4 regions of the Lysinibacillus sp. NPDC092081 genome follow, and region 3 is predicted to be linked to each of the others. Evidence: riboswitches for the same ligand, from Rfam matches in the RefSeq annotation. Region 3 holds a riboswitch; each other region holds the start of a gene.
What was found. Region 3 has a riboswitch for cobalamin ahead of ACIQLB_RS08620 (ribonucleoside-diphosphate reductase subunit alpha). Riboswitches for the same ligand answer to the same signal wherever they lie in the genome.
Positions count from the first base shown of each region.

Region 1: linked by a shared signal. The riboswitch ahead of ACIQLB_RS22430 ((2Fe-2S) ferredoxin domain-containing protein) and the one ahead of ACIQLB_RS08620 (ribonucleoside-diphosphate reductase subunit alpha) in region 3 are both predicted to bind cobalamin.
Region 2: linked by a shared signal. The riboswitch ahead of cobT (nicotinate-nucleotide--dimethylbenzimidazole phosphoribosyltransferase) and the one ahead of ACIQLB_RS08620 (ribonucleoside-diphosphate reductase subunit alpha) in region 3 are both predicted to bind cobalamin.
Region 4: linked by a shared signal. The riboswitch ahead of ACIQLB_RS12005 (ABC transporter substrate-binding protein) and the one ahead of ACIQLB_RS08620 (ribonucleoside-diphosphate reductase subunit alpha) in region 3 are both predicted to bind cobalamin.

Region 1 covers NZ_JBIVRU010000025.1:14,137-18,133, reverse strand. The annotation lists gene cbiQ (cobalt ECF transporter T component CbiQ) at 1-186, opposite strand, end outside; gene ACIQLB_RS22440 (energy-coupling factor ABC transporter substrate-binding protein) at 190-462, opposite strand; gene ACIQLB_RS22435 (energy-coupling factor ABC transporter permease) at 465-1,211, opposite strand; cobalamin riboswitch at 1,355-1,539, opposite strand; cobalamin riboswitch at 1,769-1,953, shown strand; gene ACIQLB_RS22430 ((2Fe-2S) ferredoxin domain-containing protein) at 2,090-2,461, shown strand; gene cobJ (precorrin-3B C(17)-methyltransferase) at 2,466-3,997, shown strand, end outside.
Region 2 covers NZ_JBIVRU010000001.1:575,382-579,378, forward strand. The annotation lists gene ACIQLB_RS03025 (trimeric intracellular cation channel family protein) at 1-46, shown strand, start outside; gene cobT (nicotinate-nucleotide--dimethylbenzimidazole phosphoribosyltransferase) at 164-1,219, opposite strand; cobalamin riboswitch at 1,333-1,510, opposite strand; purine riboswitch at 1,728-1,826, shown strand; gene add (adenosine deaminase) at 1,895-2,887, shown strand; partial or broken gene ACIQLB_RS03040 (helix-turn-helix domain-containing protein) at 3,216-3,600, opposite strand; gene ACIQLB_RS03045 (rhodanese-like domain-containing protein) at 3,677-3,979, opposite strand.
Region 3 covers NZ_JBIVRU010000003.1:269,689-273,685, forward strand. The annotation lists gene ACIQLB_RS08610 (ECF transporter S component) at 53-547, shown strand; gene ACIQLB_RS08615 (hypothetical protein) at 544-1,227, shown strand; cobalamin riboswitch at 1,338-1,525, shown strand; gene ACIQLB_RS08620 (ribonucleoside-diphosphate reductase subunit alpha) at 1,687-3,900, shown strand; gene ACIQLB_RS08625 (ribonucleotide-diphosphate reductase subunit beta) at 3,913-3,997, shown strand, end outside.
Region 4 covers NZ_JBIVRU010000006.1:127,103-131,099, forward strand. The annotation lists gene ACIQLB_RS11995 (class I adenylate-forming enzyme family protein) at 1-331, shown strand, start outside; gene ACIQLB_RS12000 (acyl-CoA dehydrogenase family protein) at 333-2,000, shown strand; cobalamin riboswitch at 2,181-2,363, shown strand; gene ACIQLB_RS12005 (ABC transporter substrate-binding protein) at 2,631-3,596, shown strand; gene ACIQLB_RS12010 (FecCD family ABC transporter permease) at 3,593-3,997, shown strand, end outside.

The DNA.
Region 1 (3,997 bases), on a different contig from region 3:
ATATTTTGTAGGGATTTTTGCGCTTAAAATGATAAAAGCACTCATTACAATAAATGTAATGAGTGAAATTCGTTCATCTCTCATGATAAGCGACAATATAAGTAGTCCAAGGGATAAGGTCATTTTTTCTAGCGGATGAACAGACGCTAATTTATTCAAATAAGCATACTTATCAATGAGTAACATCGCTTAACCCTCTTTATGTTTGCCGCGCATTAAGCCGATAAAATAGCCGATAAATCCAGCGCCAATAGCAGCTTGTAGTGCGAATAATAAGCTTTCAATTTCACCACTTGGTGGCTCCCATAAGCTTTCAAACCATGGCTCGTAGTTAGCATCTATTTCACTAATTGCTGCTTCTGCTTCGCCATCAGCCCCTCCGAATTCTGCACCTTTTTGAATAAACAGGGGAACGATTGCTAATAACACAACAATTGCTAAAAGCAATAAGTTTTTTTTCATTTTTAGTGAGCCTCCTTTGCTGAAAAAACACGTAAAGCTTTTAATTCACTGACATTGTATTTTTTCAGGAAGTTCATAACGACCACTGTTAAAATTCCTTCACTAACAGCAAGAGGAATTTGCGTTAATGCAAAAATACCTGCAAACTTTGTGAATGAAGCCATAAAGCCTCCGACCTCAGAAGGGAAGGCAAGAGCTAATTGCACAGAAGTGACAACATATGTACCTAAGTCACCAAGCATTGCTGCTAAAAAGACGGCGATGGAAAATGATAGCCCCATTTTTTGTGAGCCCTTAAATACATAGTAAGCGATAATAGGGCCCATAATGGCCATGGAAAAGGCATTAGCTCCTAAAGTTGTAAGGCCACCATGTGCTAAAAGTAAAGCTTGGAATAATAATACGATTGTCCCGATAACACTCATCGCTAATGGTCCAAAAAGAACTGTTCCAAGCCCAACTCCTGTCGGATGTGAGCAACTTCCCGTTACAGAAGGAATTTTTAAAGCTGATAGCACAAAGGCAAAAGCACCCGATAGACCTAATATCATTTTTGTTTCAGGATTTTCATCGATGGTTTTACGAATAGAACGTAATCCTAAAATAATAAAAGGAATCGATATGACCCACCAAAAAATCGCCCATTCAATTGGCAAAAAGCCCTCCATAATATGCATCGCAAATGCACGATTTGGCACAAATAAAAATGCCAATAAGAAATAACTAAGCTTCCAACCTGAGAATTTCAAAAATCTCTCCTCCTCAATAAATTATTTCGAATTAGCGTGCGCAAATAAAAAAGCACTTCTCCATTTGCGGAAAAATGCATAGCTGAAAAAATGCAAATAAAATTCTAATTTGCTAAGCCGCACACCCATCCTCGTAGGTTGAAACGATCACATATTTTTCGGCAGGTCTCCTGGCTTTAGTTCAACGTTTTATAGGCCTTCCCATCCTTTGGATAGTGACATTCTCTATAAAACTCCCTAGTACAGTGGCGGGACCGCGCCGGACTTAAACCGGCTTCCCTTTTAAGCGAAATGCTGAACAAATCGCACCGAAAAAAGATGAAGTTGTGAGATTTCACGACAAAGTGTAACATGATTTTCCATAAATATGCTATACTTTTTATGAAAATATTTTTAATTGAGTTTCTATGTCGAAAATTCGGATAAATGTAATATGAATGTCGCATTTTTCTAAAAAAAGTTAATAAAAATGTCACAATTTAAGAAAGAAATATTGAAATTATGAAAAAATAAGCTATGATAGAAACAGTTTTCAATTTTATAAAAAAATAATAAATTCATATAAAACATCCATAAGTGCTTGAAATATTTTCAAGATAATAGGGAAATCGGTGAGAATCCGATACAGCCCCCGCTACTGTAATAGCTGATGAAATCGCGGAAGCCACTAGTGAAATCTAGGAAGGCGCGAAAGTAAAAGGAAGCTTAAGTCAGGAAACCTGCTTATGTGATGATGCATGCAAACTTTTCGGAGGGAGAAGTTGAAGCGAGAGCGAGTACACAACTATATTCGTTTTTTTTGCTTCTACAAAACCTTTACTCTTCGTCTAGAGTAAAGGTTTTTCTTTTTCCTAAAAGCAAATGAGGGGAGAACAACTATGACAACTTGGAATTTAGAAGGGATGAAAACACATCTTTTTATTTGCAATGGTAGTAGCTGTATGAAAAAAGATGCTGAGGATATTACACAAGCAATCCGTGATGAAATACAGTTGCTGGCACTTGATAAGGAAATACATACGACAAGGACCCGCTGTAATGGCAGGTGTAAGGATGCTTGTGTTGTCATTGCTTATCCTCAGGGAAATTGGTACAGAGTGCCGACAACGGAGCATGCGAAGGCACTCGTGCAAGATTTAAATCATGAATCGTTACATAATGAGCATGTCTTTACATTGCGTGAAGGTTCGTTACAACGTACAGCACAAACAACAGCCATTAAAGGTATTGAAAAGGTGAAAGAGGGGTAACAAAATGGCGCAAAAAGGTAAGATTTTCGTAGTTGGCTTTGGCCCTGGAGACTTTAAACATATTACGACTCGTGCTGTGGAGGCACTACAACAAAGTGATATGATCATAGGCTATAAAACTTATGTTGAACTTATTCAGGATTTAGTTAGTGCAAAGTCAATTATTAGTACTGGTATGACAGAGGAAGTTTCACGTGCACAGGAAGCGGTACGTCAAGCAGAGGCTGGAAGTATCGTATCGGTCATTTCCAGTGGAGATGCCGGGGTTTATGGAATGGCTGGATTAGTGTATGAAGTATTAATCGAGCTAGGATGGACAGAAGCAACTGGTATCGAGGTAGAAATTGTTCCTGGTATTTCAGCTATTAATTCGTGTGCAAGTTTACTAGGTGCTCCCATTATGCATGACGCCTGTACCATTAGTTTAAGTGATCACCTAACACCTTGGAATTTAATTGCAAAACGAGTGGAAGCGGCAGCTATGGCGGATTTTGTTATTGCTCTTTATAACCCGAAAAGTGGGCGTCGTACGAGACAAATCGTTGAGGCACAACGAATTTTATTAGAATATCGTTCACCAGATACGCCGGTTGGACTTGTGAAAAGCGCGTATCGTGACCGTCAGGAAATTACGATGACTACTTTAGCGGAAATGCTTGAACACGATATCGGCATGTTAACGACAGTTATTATCGGGAATTCAACAACATTTTTCTATGACAATAAAATGATTACGCCACGTGGTTATCAACGTAAATATACACTTGGTGAGGAAAAACAACCGTTACGACCACATCAACGACTGAAGGAAGAAAATGAACCATGGGCAATGAATCAAGAAACAGGAGCAGCGAGTAATGATTTTGCGACAGATCCTAATGCCAATCGTATGAAGCCCAGTTTAGCCATCAGACCACAATCAAATCCTAAAAAATCGTCACTGGAAATGGCGACAGCTGCACTTGCTATGGTGAAGGGAACAAGCGCGGTGAAAGTAACACCTAAGCGTGTTCAACAAAAAATCGAATCCATTTTTGAATTAGCGGTTAGTCCTGGGGTAGCCAATAAGTTCTTTACTCCTCAACAAATGATGACGTTAGCTGAGGTAGTTGGCGAGGAAGGGACGATGGAGTATACACCAGACCATCAGATTCATTTGAAAATTCCAACGTCTGATCCTGAAGAGGTTACAGCAAAGCTTCGTGAAGTTGGCTTTTTACTAGCACCAATTGGTGACGTGCTTTCGTTAAAGGCTTGTGACTTCTGTTATGGAGAAAAGTACGATTCGATTCCGTATGCGGAAGAGATTCAAGCAAAGCTTGGTGGGATGTCGTTACCGAAAACATTAAATATTGGCTTTAACGGCTGCGGTATGGCATGTTATCGAGCAGTATTTGATGATATTGGCATTGTTTATCGCAAAAGTAAGTTTGATGTCTTTATTGGTGCTAAGCCGGTTGGTCGTACAGCACATGCGGCCCAGCCTGTTGTTGAGGGATTAGAGCCTGAACAGCTTATACCACTTATCACTGACAT
Region 2 (3,997 bases), on a different contig from region 3:
TATGAAGAAATGGCGGTTACCGTTGCGGAGGTTGAATCGAGCATAGCTATACTGTTGCATAATAACAAGCCCAATTATCAAATTTGGGCTTGTTTTAAATTTTTAAATTTAATTTCTTATTTATCACAAACACCGCTCAATAAGCACCTGAAGATTAATAAAGTTACTTTTTCAACAGCAGCATAGATTCCTCTAATGTAGCCATGTTTTTCATCATAGAGCAAGCTGCGTCCAAAATAGGAAAGGCTAAAGCTGCACCAGAGCCCTCGCCTAATCGCATATTCATCTGTAGCATCGGTTCAATTTCGAGCATTTCAGCAGCAATTTTTGCACCTGGTTCTTCAGAAGCATGAGAAGGAATGATATAGTCTTTGACGTTTGGCTCGAGTTCGTATGCAATAAGAGCAGCAACAGTAGAAATAAAGCCATCAATAACAACAGGTTTGTGATGTGCGGCAGCTGCAAGTATCACCCCAGCCATAGCTCCTATTTCTAACCCACCGACCTTTGCAAGAATATCAATAGCATCATCGCGGTTTGGTTTATTTAATGCAATAGCATCATGAATGACTTCTACTTTATGCGCTATCCCCCCTGGTCCAACACCTGCACCGAAGCCTGTCACTTCATTCGGATGACATTCACGAAGAACCGATAATATGGCAGCACTCGGTGTTGTATTACCAATCCCCATTTCACCTGTCCCGAGTACATTTATCCCCTTGCTTATTTCTTCCGTAGCTACTTCAATTCCTACTTCAATGGATTGAATGGCTTCTTCCCTTGACATAGCAGGACCTTTTGCCATATTGTCCGTTCCATATTTAATTTTTTTTATGATGACACCAGCATTATGCGGAATGTCCTCTTTTACGCCAACGTCTACTGTGACAATTTTTGCATCTGTAATTTTTGCGATCGCACAGACACCAGTTCCTCCTCTAGGGAAATTTAATGTTTGAAAGACCGTCACATTTTGCGGATTAGATGTCACCCCTTCATCACAAACACCATGATCTGCAGCACAGACAATAATTGCTTTATTATCAATCGCAGGGAATAGGTCTCCTGTAATACCGGATAGTTGCACAGCAAGGGTCTCCAATTTCCCTAAGCTTCTAGGAGGCTTGCAAAGTGCATCTATGCGTTCTCTTGCCTTCTCCATCATTTTGTGGTCGGCACTTTGAATGTTTTGAATCGTCTGTTGTAATAATTGCATGAAAATTTCCCCTTTCTTTTTTGCCCTTATTACTCGAAGAATGATTTAGAGAAAAAAATAAAAAGCCTGTAGTTTATTCCATAACAAATAAACTACAGACTTTTCCATCGTCTATATAATCGAAGCAATAGGCAGGTCTCCTGGCTCAATTTCAACATTTCATAGAACCTTCCCAGAACGATGCTAGTGGTTATTCTCTATGAAACTCCCTTTTACAGTGGTGGGACCGCTAAAGCTTTTCACTTTATTCCCTATTCTCCCGCAATGGGCACCTAATGCTTTTATGCAATTATTTTAAATTTACGACAAAGTGGTTTTTGTGTCAATATATTAGTGAAATTGTATATTTCTTTCCAACGTTTCTGAGTTACATATAGATACTGAACTTACGTGTTCAATTAGAGCAATCACTTCTTATGCATATGTTTTTAGAATAAACACAATGATTTATCGGTGTTAGGAACCATGTTGACAATCCGAATTTTTTTTATTATCATATTAAAAATCGTTAATGATTTCAATAGTATTTCGTATAACCCCAATAATATGGTTTGGGGGTCTCTACCAGGAACCTAAATTCCTGATTACGAAGAAAGTACAAAATTTGTATTTTCTTTGTAGTCAGGAATTTTTTTTTTGTATTTTAATCTAATAATTTATTTCAGGAGGTCAAAAATGAACTTTTTAGCATTGCCTAAAATTGAACTACACTGTCATTTGGATGGAAGCTTAAGGGCTGAAACTATTATCGATATTGCACAGAAGGAAGGTATTCCGTTACCCTCTTTTGATAAGGATGAACTGCAAAAGGAGCTGATTGCTCCGTTAGAATGTGAATCCCTTGATGAATATTTAAAAAGATTTTCTCTTCCTAATTTGGTCATGCAGTCAAAGGAGAACTTAAGAAGAATTACTTTTGAGCTATTTGAGAATGCAACAAGAGAAAATGTGAAATATTTAGAAGTCAGATTTGCCCCGTTACTTCACACATTACAAGGTCTTGGTGTTGAAGAAGTTATTCAATCTGTTATAGAGGGGATGAGGGATGCTGAAAGCTGTTACGAAATAAAGGGAAATATAATCTTGTCTTGCATGAGGACGATGTCTGTAGAAAGCGCATTTGAGGTGGTTGAAAAGGGGAAAAAGTTCCTTGGTAAAGGTGTGGTGGCAATTGACCTATGCGCATCCGAAGAAGAAGGCTTCTGTGAAAGATTCGTAGATCCAATAGCATTAGCCAAAGAATATGGCTACAGAGTCACTATTCATGCCGGTGAAACGGGAATTGGTAAAAACGTTCTAGAGGCTGTAGAACTGTTGGGTGCTGAAAGAATAGGACATGGAGTATTTATTAAAGATTGTGCCGAGGCTTATAAAATTGTGAAAGAAAGACAAGTAGTACTTGAAATGTGTCCAACAAGTAATGTCCAGACGAAAGCTGTTTATAATTACTCTGAACATCCAATTTATAAGTTTCATAAAGATGGAATAAAAGTGACATTTAATACAGATAATCGAACAGTATCAGATACTACAATGGCAAAAGAAATCCATTTAGTGAACAACGAATTTAATCTAAGTGAAGAAGATTATCGGCAAATTTATTTAAATAGTGTAGAAGCATCTTTTGCCGACCAAGAAACTAAAGAATGGTGCTTGGCACAATATTAAAGAAAATTAGATTGTAGGAGCAATTGCTTTTATTACAGAAGAAAGATCAACTCAAGAGCTAATATTCATTATTAGTATATTCAGGTTACAAACGGTTTCCCAAAATTGAAGAAAATAAAATAAATAGAATGCTTTCTTCAAAAGAGTTTGAAATATTTAAACGGATTTTAGAGGATAAAACTAATTCTATTCCTCTTTGCTAGAAAAGCTCCCTAATGCCAAAAAGGCTTTCGGGAGCTTCCTGTCCGTTTATTGCTGTGATATCAACTTTGTTTTATCTATTTCACTCAGAAATGTTGCACCGAGTAAAAGAATAGCGCCTAGTATGTGCTTGTTTCGATTGTTTATTAAATTCTTTTTTCATGGATGGACGCCCCTTTTTCTTTGATTGAAGGGCATCTAATCCTTGAGTTTCATATTGCTTTCTCCAAACACTAATTGTTGAAGGGGCAGGTATCTTAAAAATCGCTGCCGTTTCGTTTAAGGACGTACCATTTTCAATCATAAAATTTAGTACATCCATTTTAAACGTTAGTGTAATTTGTACATGGCTGAATAAAAGCTTCCACACCATTGTATTCATATTGCTTAGCCCATTTAAGAATTGCTTTATTATCAGTCCCCATAGATTTAGCTAAATCATAGGAACTTTCCTTTCCACTTAAATAACGCTCAACAGCTTGTAATTTATCTTCGGCAGTATATTTGACCATAAAAAAACTGCACCTCCAATTGTTAGATGTGTCTAACAATTGGGGAGCAGTTCAAAACGAGGGTTTTAATCGATAATTATTTAAATTCTAACTCTCCATCATAAGCAAGCATGCCGCCTTCAAGGTTTGTTACGTCAAAGCCTTGCGCTTCTAAGTATGCACAAGCATTTGCTGAACGACCGCCTGCTTTGCAAACGATAATGTATGGCTTTGAAGCGTCTAATTCACCTAAGCGCTCAGGGATTGTCCCAAGAGCAATGTGTTGAGCACCAGGGATCATGCCTTGTGCTACCTCATCATCTTCACGAACATCAATAATGTATAGGTCTTCGTTCGCATCTAATAGTTCTAATACTTCTGTTGTATCCATAGTTTTCATCTGTGTAGTCCTCCAATA
Region 3 (3,997 bases):
TCAACCCAACGTTTTAATGACGAGCCAAATATTAAAGGAATGAGGAAATGGGATGGATCGACAAAGATTGATGAAATTGACGCTCACTGCCATGGTAGCGGCAATTTGTGCAGTGGGTGCAGTCATTAAAATTCCAACATTTATTTCAACTGCAGCGCTTGACTCTGCACCTGCATTGTTGAGTGTTGTATTTTTATCTCCAGTATTAGCTGGGGTTGCGGGAGTCATTGGGCATTTTATTTCAGCCTTAACTACTGGCTTCCCCTATGGACCACTACATATTATTATCGCAGTAGAAATGTTTATGGTTGTATGGGTCTTTGGGGTTATGCATAAAAAAGGAATGCATTTCTGGAAATGGCCTGTGGCACTTATTTTAAATGGTGTCGTGGCACCTTTACCATTTTACTTTATCATTAGTCCGGCATTCTACTGGACGTCACTGACTAGCCTTCCATTGGCAACACTCATAAATTTAGTGATCGTTGCGGTTGCGATGCCAATTCTCTCAAAGGTGTTTGTGCGTAAGGAAGGTCGAGTCCATTGAGAAATGCAATAAAAATAGGTGAGCTATTTGCTACAACTGACAATGCCGCAGCCATTGGTGAAAAGCCACAAGATGTTGTGGCTGCTTCAGACAAACTAACGGCATACTTAACGGCACGTGTTACATTTTTAGAGCAGCTTGCTGCAAATGCTTTACCAAGCCATATTTTACTCGCTAATTTTTCAGGGGATGCTGCATGGTCTCGTTATGTGGCAGGCATTCAGCAGGTTTTTGATGAGGCTGGTCTTAGTTGTCCGCCAATAGACGGTAGCACAGAGTCCAATATGCCCACTTTACAATCAGGGTTGTCTGTAACGATGCTTGGTGAGCAACAGAAACGCACAGCAACTAAGCTTGAGCAACTAAGTTGGTACACCTATGGACTGCCACTTGTAGGCAATGAAGTCCTTGCACAGCCTGAAGATGTCGCACAGCTGCAACCCATTTTTCAGGCATGGAATGAGGAAATAGTGCAGCAAATATGGCCAGTTGGATCAAAAGGTCTGCAAGCAGAATTTACCCGACTTTTTGGCAAACAACAGGTCAAAAGTTCATTAGATGTTGAGAAATCGGCTGGTCCATGTGCAGTAGTTTTGCTAGGAATACAGCCAGAAAAAGAGCAGCAAGCACAAAAAAATTTTCCTAGAAATTTTGAAAAACTATGTAAAACTGCATTGTAATTGGGCTTGCTTCGAGAAAATGTAGCACTTTATAACGTGCAAGGGGCAAAACGCCTATTGCAACAATAAACACAATATGTTAGATTTGTTTAGGAGTTAAAACACAATATATAGTATTTTGGACAAGCGGTACCAATATGGTTTAAAAGGGAATTCGGAAAAAGAGTCATCTTAGGCCGAAGCTGTCCCCGCAACTGTAAATGCTGACAAATGATGATTAGGCCACTGTGAAGAACGGGAAGGCCATCGTTTGGAGGAAGCATGAGCCAGGAGACCTGCCGAGTTGTTCAAGACAGCAACACATTCTTCGGGGATTGAGAAGTGGAGGCGAAAGATTTGTTCACTTCTTTGTGTGCATGTCCTTCATTTCCATTTCCGATTTTACAGCGATCACGTAACCGATAAATGTTGCGTGATCGCTTTTTGTGTTGCTGTAGAAGGAAAGGGAGAGAATGTTACATGACAATTCAAATTGAACAGCAAATGACTAAGCTCAAGAAAAGTTACACGGAGGATGAACTCGAAAGTTTTGTAAGGTTATCGGATCGATGGCTACGAAAAAACGACAATGCCACATTTGAAGCATGGGCAGATGCGATGATTTTACAAACGCTTAGCCTCATTGATGAAGAGGAGCCATACTGGACATTTGTCGCAGCTCAAATTTATTTAGAAAAGTTATATGATCAATTTGCAATGCGCCGTGGTGTTTCAGTGAAGGATGTTTATAAAGTTTTCCCAGAACATTTAGCACACTATACAGAAGCTGGTTTGTATCATGAAAGTTTAACAACAAAGTATAGTGAGCAGGAGCTTCAGGAACTCGCTTCTTATTTAGAATCAAGTCGAGATGAGTTGTTTACGTATATTGGCTTAAAAACATTAATGGACCGCTATGTAGTCCGTGACTACACGAAAACACCAGTGGAGCTACCGCAGGAACGATGGATGGTCATTGCGATGACCCTGATGCAGGATGAAACAGAAAATCGTTTAGAAAAAGTACGTGAATCGTATTGGGCGATGAGTAATTTATATATGACTGTTGCCACACCAACATTATCGAATGCTGGTAAAACACATGGACAGCTATCTAGCTGCTTTATCGATACAGTAGATGATAGTTTACAAAGTATTTATGACACGAATACAGATGTCGCAACATTATCGAAGTACGGCGGTGGCATTGGTGTTTATATGGGCAAAATTCGTAGCCGAGGCTCATCTATTAAAGGCTTTAAAGGTGCATCAAGTGGCGTTTTACCATGGATTAAACAACTTAATAATACGGCGGTTTCAGTCGATCAGCTAGGTCAACGACAAGGAGCTATTGCTGTATACCTAGATATTTGGCATAAAGACGTCTTTACGTTTTTAGATTTACGCTTAAACAATGGGGATGAGCGTTTGCGTGCCCATGATATTTTCACAGGGCTGTGCTTACCGGATTTATTTATGGAAACTGTTGAGGCACGTGGGGAGTGGCATTTATTTGACCCACATGAAGTGCGAGAAATCATGGGCTACTCACTAGAGGATTACTACGATGAGAAAAAGGGTGACGGCTCTTTCCGTACTAAATATGCGGAATGTATCGCGAATCCATTGTTAAGTCGTGAAGTCGTACCAGCCATTGATATTATGAAGCGTATTATGCGCTCACAGCTTGAAACAGGCGTGCCTTTTATGTTCTATCGAGATGAAGTAAATCGTATGAATCCGAATAAGCATGAGGGGATGGTTTACAGCTCGAACCTGTGCACAGAAATTTTCCAAAATATGTCATCTACTGAATTTGAGTCTATTACCCTAGAGGATGATGTCATCGTAACACGTCGCAAGCCTGGAGATTTCGTGGTATGTAACTTATCATCTATTAATTTAGGTAGAGCTGTACCGGCTGGTGTTCTAGAACGATTGATCCCAGTTCAAGTACGTATGCTAGATAACGTTATTGCTCTTAATACAATTCCAGTAAAACAAGCAGAGCGTACGAACCTACGCTACCGTGGTATTGGACTTGGCACATTTGGCTGGCACCATTTATTAGCTTTGAAAGAAATTCAATGGGAGTCTGAGGAAGCTGTAGAATTTGCGGACAAGCTATATGAGGAAATTGCGTATTTAACGATTCGTGCTTCTAACGATTTGGCATGTGAAAAAGGAGCTTACCCATTATTTGAAGGCTCAGATTGGCATACGGGTGCGTATTTTGACAAACGTGGCTATGACAGTCATAAATGGAACGCGTTACGCGCCGCGGTTGCTGAAAAAGGTATGCGTAACGGCTATGTAATGGCGGTTGCACCGAACTCATCAACATCCATTTTAGCAGGTAGTACGGCTACGATTGATCCAATCTTCCAAAAGAGTTATTCGGAGGAGAAGAAGGATTACAAAATTCCAGTAACCGTACCTGATCTATCACCAGTGACGACTTGGTATTATAAATCTGCTTATTTCATCGATCAAAATTGGACAATCAAGCAAAATGCTGCACGAGCACGTCATATCGACCAAGGCATTTCACTTAATTTATATGTTCAAAATACGATTAAGGCGAAAGACTTACTAGCATTGCATATGAATGCTTGGGCGAGCGGTGTGAAAACGACTTATTATGTGCGCTCGACGTCTGTAGAATTGCTAGAATGTGAGTCTTGCGCGAGCTAGGAGGAAGTAACAATGACAACTATTACAAAACGACAAATTATGGATAAGGATGCACCGAACCGTTCAACAGGAATTGTCAACGGACGCTCTTCTAACA
Region 4 (3,997 bases), on a different contig from region 3:
CGGCTATATTTGGATTGTCGATCGTAAAAAGGATGTTATTTTTTCAGGCGGTGTGAATATTTACCCGAAAGAAATTGAAGATAGTATGTTGAGCTATGAGGGAATATTTGAAGTTGCTGTAATAGGTGTACCGCATCCGGAGTGGGGAGAAACGGTGAAGGCTGTGTATGCCGCTAAAACAGACATTGACGAGGATGGACTTAAAGCTTATTTGGAGGAGCATCTTGCTAAATATAAAATTCCACGCATCTTTGAACGTGTGGAAGCGCTACCACGAAATGCATCAGGCAAAATACTAAAACAAACTTTGAAGGGACAAGAGGTGAGATAGCATGAAGGTTTTACAGCAGGAAGAAATGAAAACAAAGAACTTTTTTAAAGAGAATGATACACTTCATAAAGTTTTAGAAATGATGCTAGATAAAGAGTTTGTGGAATATGCAACACGTGAGCTAACAGATTTCGGTGAGCTTTGTGCGGGAGATATTGATGTGAGAGCCAAGCATACGGATAGAGAGGGTGAACCTCGATTACAAAGGTATAATGCCTATGGTGAAGAAGTGTCAGAGATTTGGGTCAATGATGGTTATAAAAAGACTATTGAAGAGACGTACAATACCGGCATTGTTGGCTATGTGCACAAGGATATCCCGCAACTAGGTAGAAAGGGCAATTATGTGTATAGCTTTGCTCAAGGTTATATACTGTCACATGCTGAACCAGGCTTTTACTGTCCTGTTACGTTAACGATGGCAACTGCTTATTTACTTGATCATTATGCGAGTGATGAGGTGAAGGAGCGCTTTTTACCACACGTTTGTGCAACAGGAGATACAGAGCTCTATGAGGGGGCTACATTTTTAACGGAGCGTCAAGGGGGCTCTGATGTTGGGGCGAATGTTGTAGAGGCAAGAAAGGACGGCAATCAGTATCGTTTATATGGGGAGAAATATTTTGCATCTAACGCAGGAATGTGTGGAGTAACCATGGTATTGGCACGCATGGAAGGGGCTCAGGCAGGTTCAAAGGGCTTAACTTTATTTGCAGTTCCTTGGCGAAATGAGGATGGCACAGTTAATAATCTCCGCATTCGGCGTTTAAAGGATAAACTTGGTGTTAGAGCAGTACCTTCTGGTGAGGTTGAATTTGATGGTGCGCTAGCTTATGTCGTAGGTGATCCGAATAAAGGAATTTATTATATGCTGGAGGCACTTAATTTATCAAGAATTTGCAATGCGGTTGCTTCTATCGGTATTATGCGCCGTGGCTATTTAGAGGCGAAGCATTATGTGACAAATCGTTATGCGTTTGGTAAGCCTTTAACGCAATATCCTATGATTCAGGATACACTAGGGAAATTCGCTGCCAAGCTTCATGTAGAAGTTGCCGCGGTTTTTGATCTTATTCAGCTGTACGATAAAGTAACTAGTGGGCAGGCGAATAAAGAGGACATCATTTTGAATCGCTTGTATATTGCGATCATGAAAAAAGAAACGGCAGAGCAAGCTGTACATTATGCTAGTGAGGCCATTGAATTACATGGCGGAAATGGTTATATTGAAGATTTTGTTACACCACGGTTATTAAGAGATGCACAGGTACTTACTGTGTGGGAAGGGACTGCGAATATTTTAGCTTTAGAGCTCATTCGTTTAGTTGATAAGTTTCATGTGCATGAATTGTTTGTTCGTGTCATGGAAGAGCGCCTAGAAAAACTAACGGACAGTCCATTAGTCGAAATTGTAGCGGAGCAATTAGCAAAACTAGATTCAACTTTGCAAACATTTAGCCGTTTAGATGATGCAACGAAAACGTTTGAGGCAAAAAAGGTTGCAGAGAAAATGGCACATTTATATGAAAGTGTTGTAGCTGTAGAATGGGCACAAAGATTCGGCGGCAAATATGAGAAGCTAGCAGATATTTATTTAGAGCACACATGGGCGTTACGTGAAATGGGTGCACCGATGAAAACGGTACAGTATTTTTCAGATATAGTTTAACTTCTTTCAGCGGGTGTCCAAACACCCGCAGAAAGAAGTTAAGCCTCCGGCGGATGTCACGGAATCGGCTTTGTGCGAGCACAAAGCCGATTCCGGACGCAATTATGCCGAGGCATAATTGATTTGATTAGGAGTCGTCTCGAATGGAGGCGACTTCTTTCATTTTCATGTATAATACAATCAACTGAATATTATAAAGGTTCTTTACTTAAGTAAAGTGAAAAGGGAAATCGGTGTAATTCCGATGCGGTCCCGCCACTGTATGTGTGAGTTTTTTCAATCTACGCCACTGAAATTTTCGGGAAGGCTTGAAAAAGCGTATGGAGCACGAGCCAGGAGACCTGCCTTTATAGAAAACACGTTGTAGCCTACGAGGATAGGATGGTGGATTTTGTATATGTTTTTTGTGCAAATTTGACCCCCTCATTGTTTATGATGAGGGGTATTTGTTTTGGAAGATGAATGTCGATAAATTTGAAAATGTGGGCGATAAATCCATAACGTTGAGGGAAGTTCGCAAGGTTGATGATAACCCCAAAATATTGGGCGATAAAAAACTAAAATGAATCGATAAATCAGAAAAACAAAGCGTTAAAAACTATATGCACTACTAGACTAAGGGGGATTCACATGAAGAAAATTTGGAAAATAGGATTATCAGCATTTTTAGCTATTGGCTTGCTTGCTGCATGTAATACAAAAGAGGCAACAAATGAAAAGCCGTCATCTTCTGAGCAACAAGAGACATCAAAAGTAGATCAAGCAACATTCCCAATGACGATAAAGGATGCTACTGGCAAGGATATTACGCTAGAAGCACCTCCTGAAAAAATTGTCTCTCTTATTCCAAGTAACACAGAAATTTTATTTAGCCTTGGCTTAAATGATGAAATAGTTGGTGTGACAGACAATGACGATTATCCAGCAGAGGCCACTAAAAAAGATAAGGTTGGTGGTATGGATTACAATATTGAAAAAATTATTGCATTATCACCAGATATCGTTCTTGCGCATGCATCGGGTATGAGTTATTCAAAAGGAGCCATTGAACAGCTTGAGGCAGCAGGTGTGAAAGTATTTGTTGTAGCGGATGCAAAAAACTTTAATGAAACTTACACAACGATTGAACAGCTTGGTCGTGCAACAGGAAAATTAGAAGAGGCTAAAAAAATAGTCGCAAACATGAAGGCAAAAGTTGAAGAAGTTGAAACAAAACTTGAGGGTGTTGAGCCAAAGAAAGTCTTTGTAGAATCTTCTGATGAGCCACAGATTTATACTGCTGGTAAAGGTACATTTATGAATGAAATGCTAGAAATGATTCATGCTGAAAATGTGGCAGCAGATGTAAATGACTGGTATCAAATGGATGCTGAACAAATTATCGCGAAAAATCCAGATGTCATTGTTGTGGCATATAATTATGTACCTGATATTTTAACGAAAATTCCAAAACGTGCAGGCTTTGAGACAATTACGGCAGTAAAAGATAAAGCCATAGTACAAGTAGATGAAAATATAACAAGTCGTCAAGGTCCTCGTTTAGCAGATGGTCTTGAGGAACTAGCGAAAGCCGTCTACCCTGAGGCGTTTAAATGAGTAAAACAATTGTAGCCTATATAACAGCAATTACGCTTCTAATCATTAGCATCTGGTGTGGCGTGGCGATAGGCTCAGTTCATATTCCACTAGAAGTAGTGTGGAATAAGGCGGCTGATGAAACAGCTGCCAATATTTTATGGAAGATTCGTTTACCTCGAGTCCTGCTGGCAGGGCTTGTGGGGGCATCACTGGCTATTGCAGGGGCAGCTTTTCAAGGCTTATTAAAAAATCCTTTAGCTGACCCTTATACGTTAGGTGTTTCCTCCGGTGCATCAGTTGGCGCAGTTATGACGATTTTCTTTAGTATTTCAATACCTGTAGTCGGCCATTTTACATTGCCAATCTTTAGTATGATTGGTGCTATATTAACGATGGTAGCTGTTATGGGCTTTGCTAGA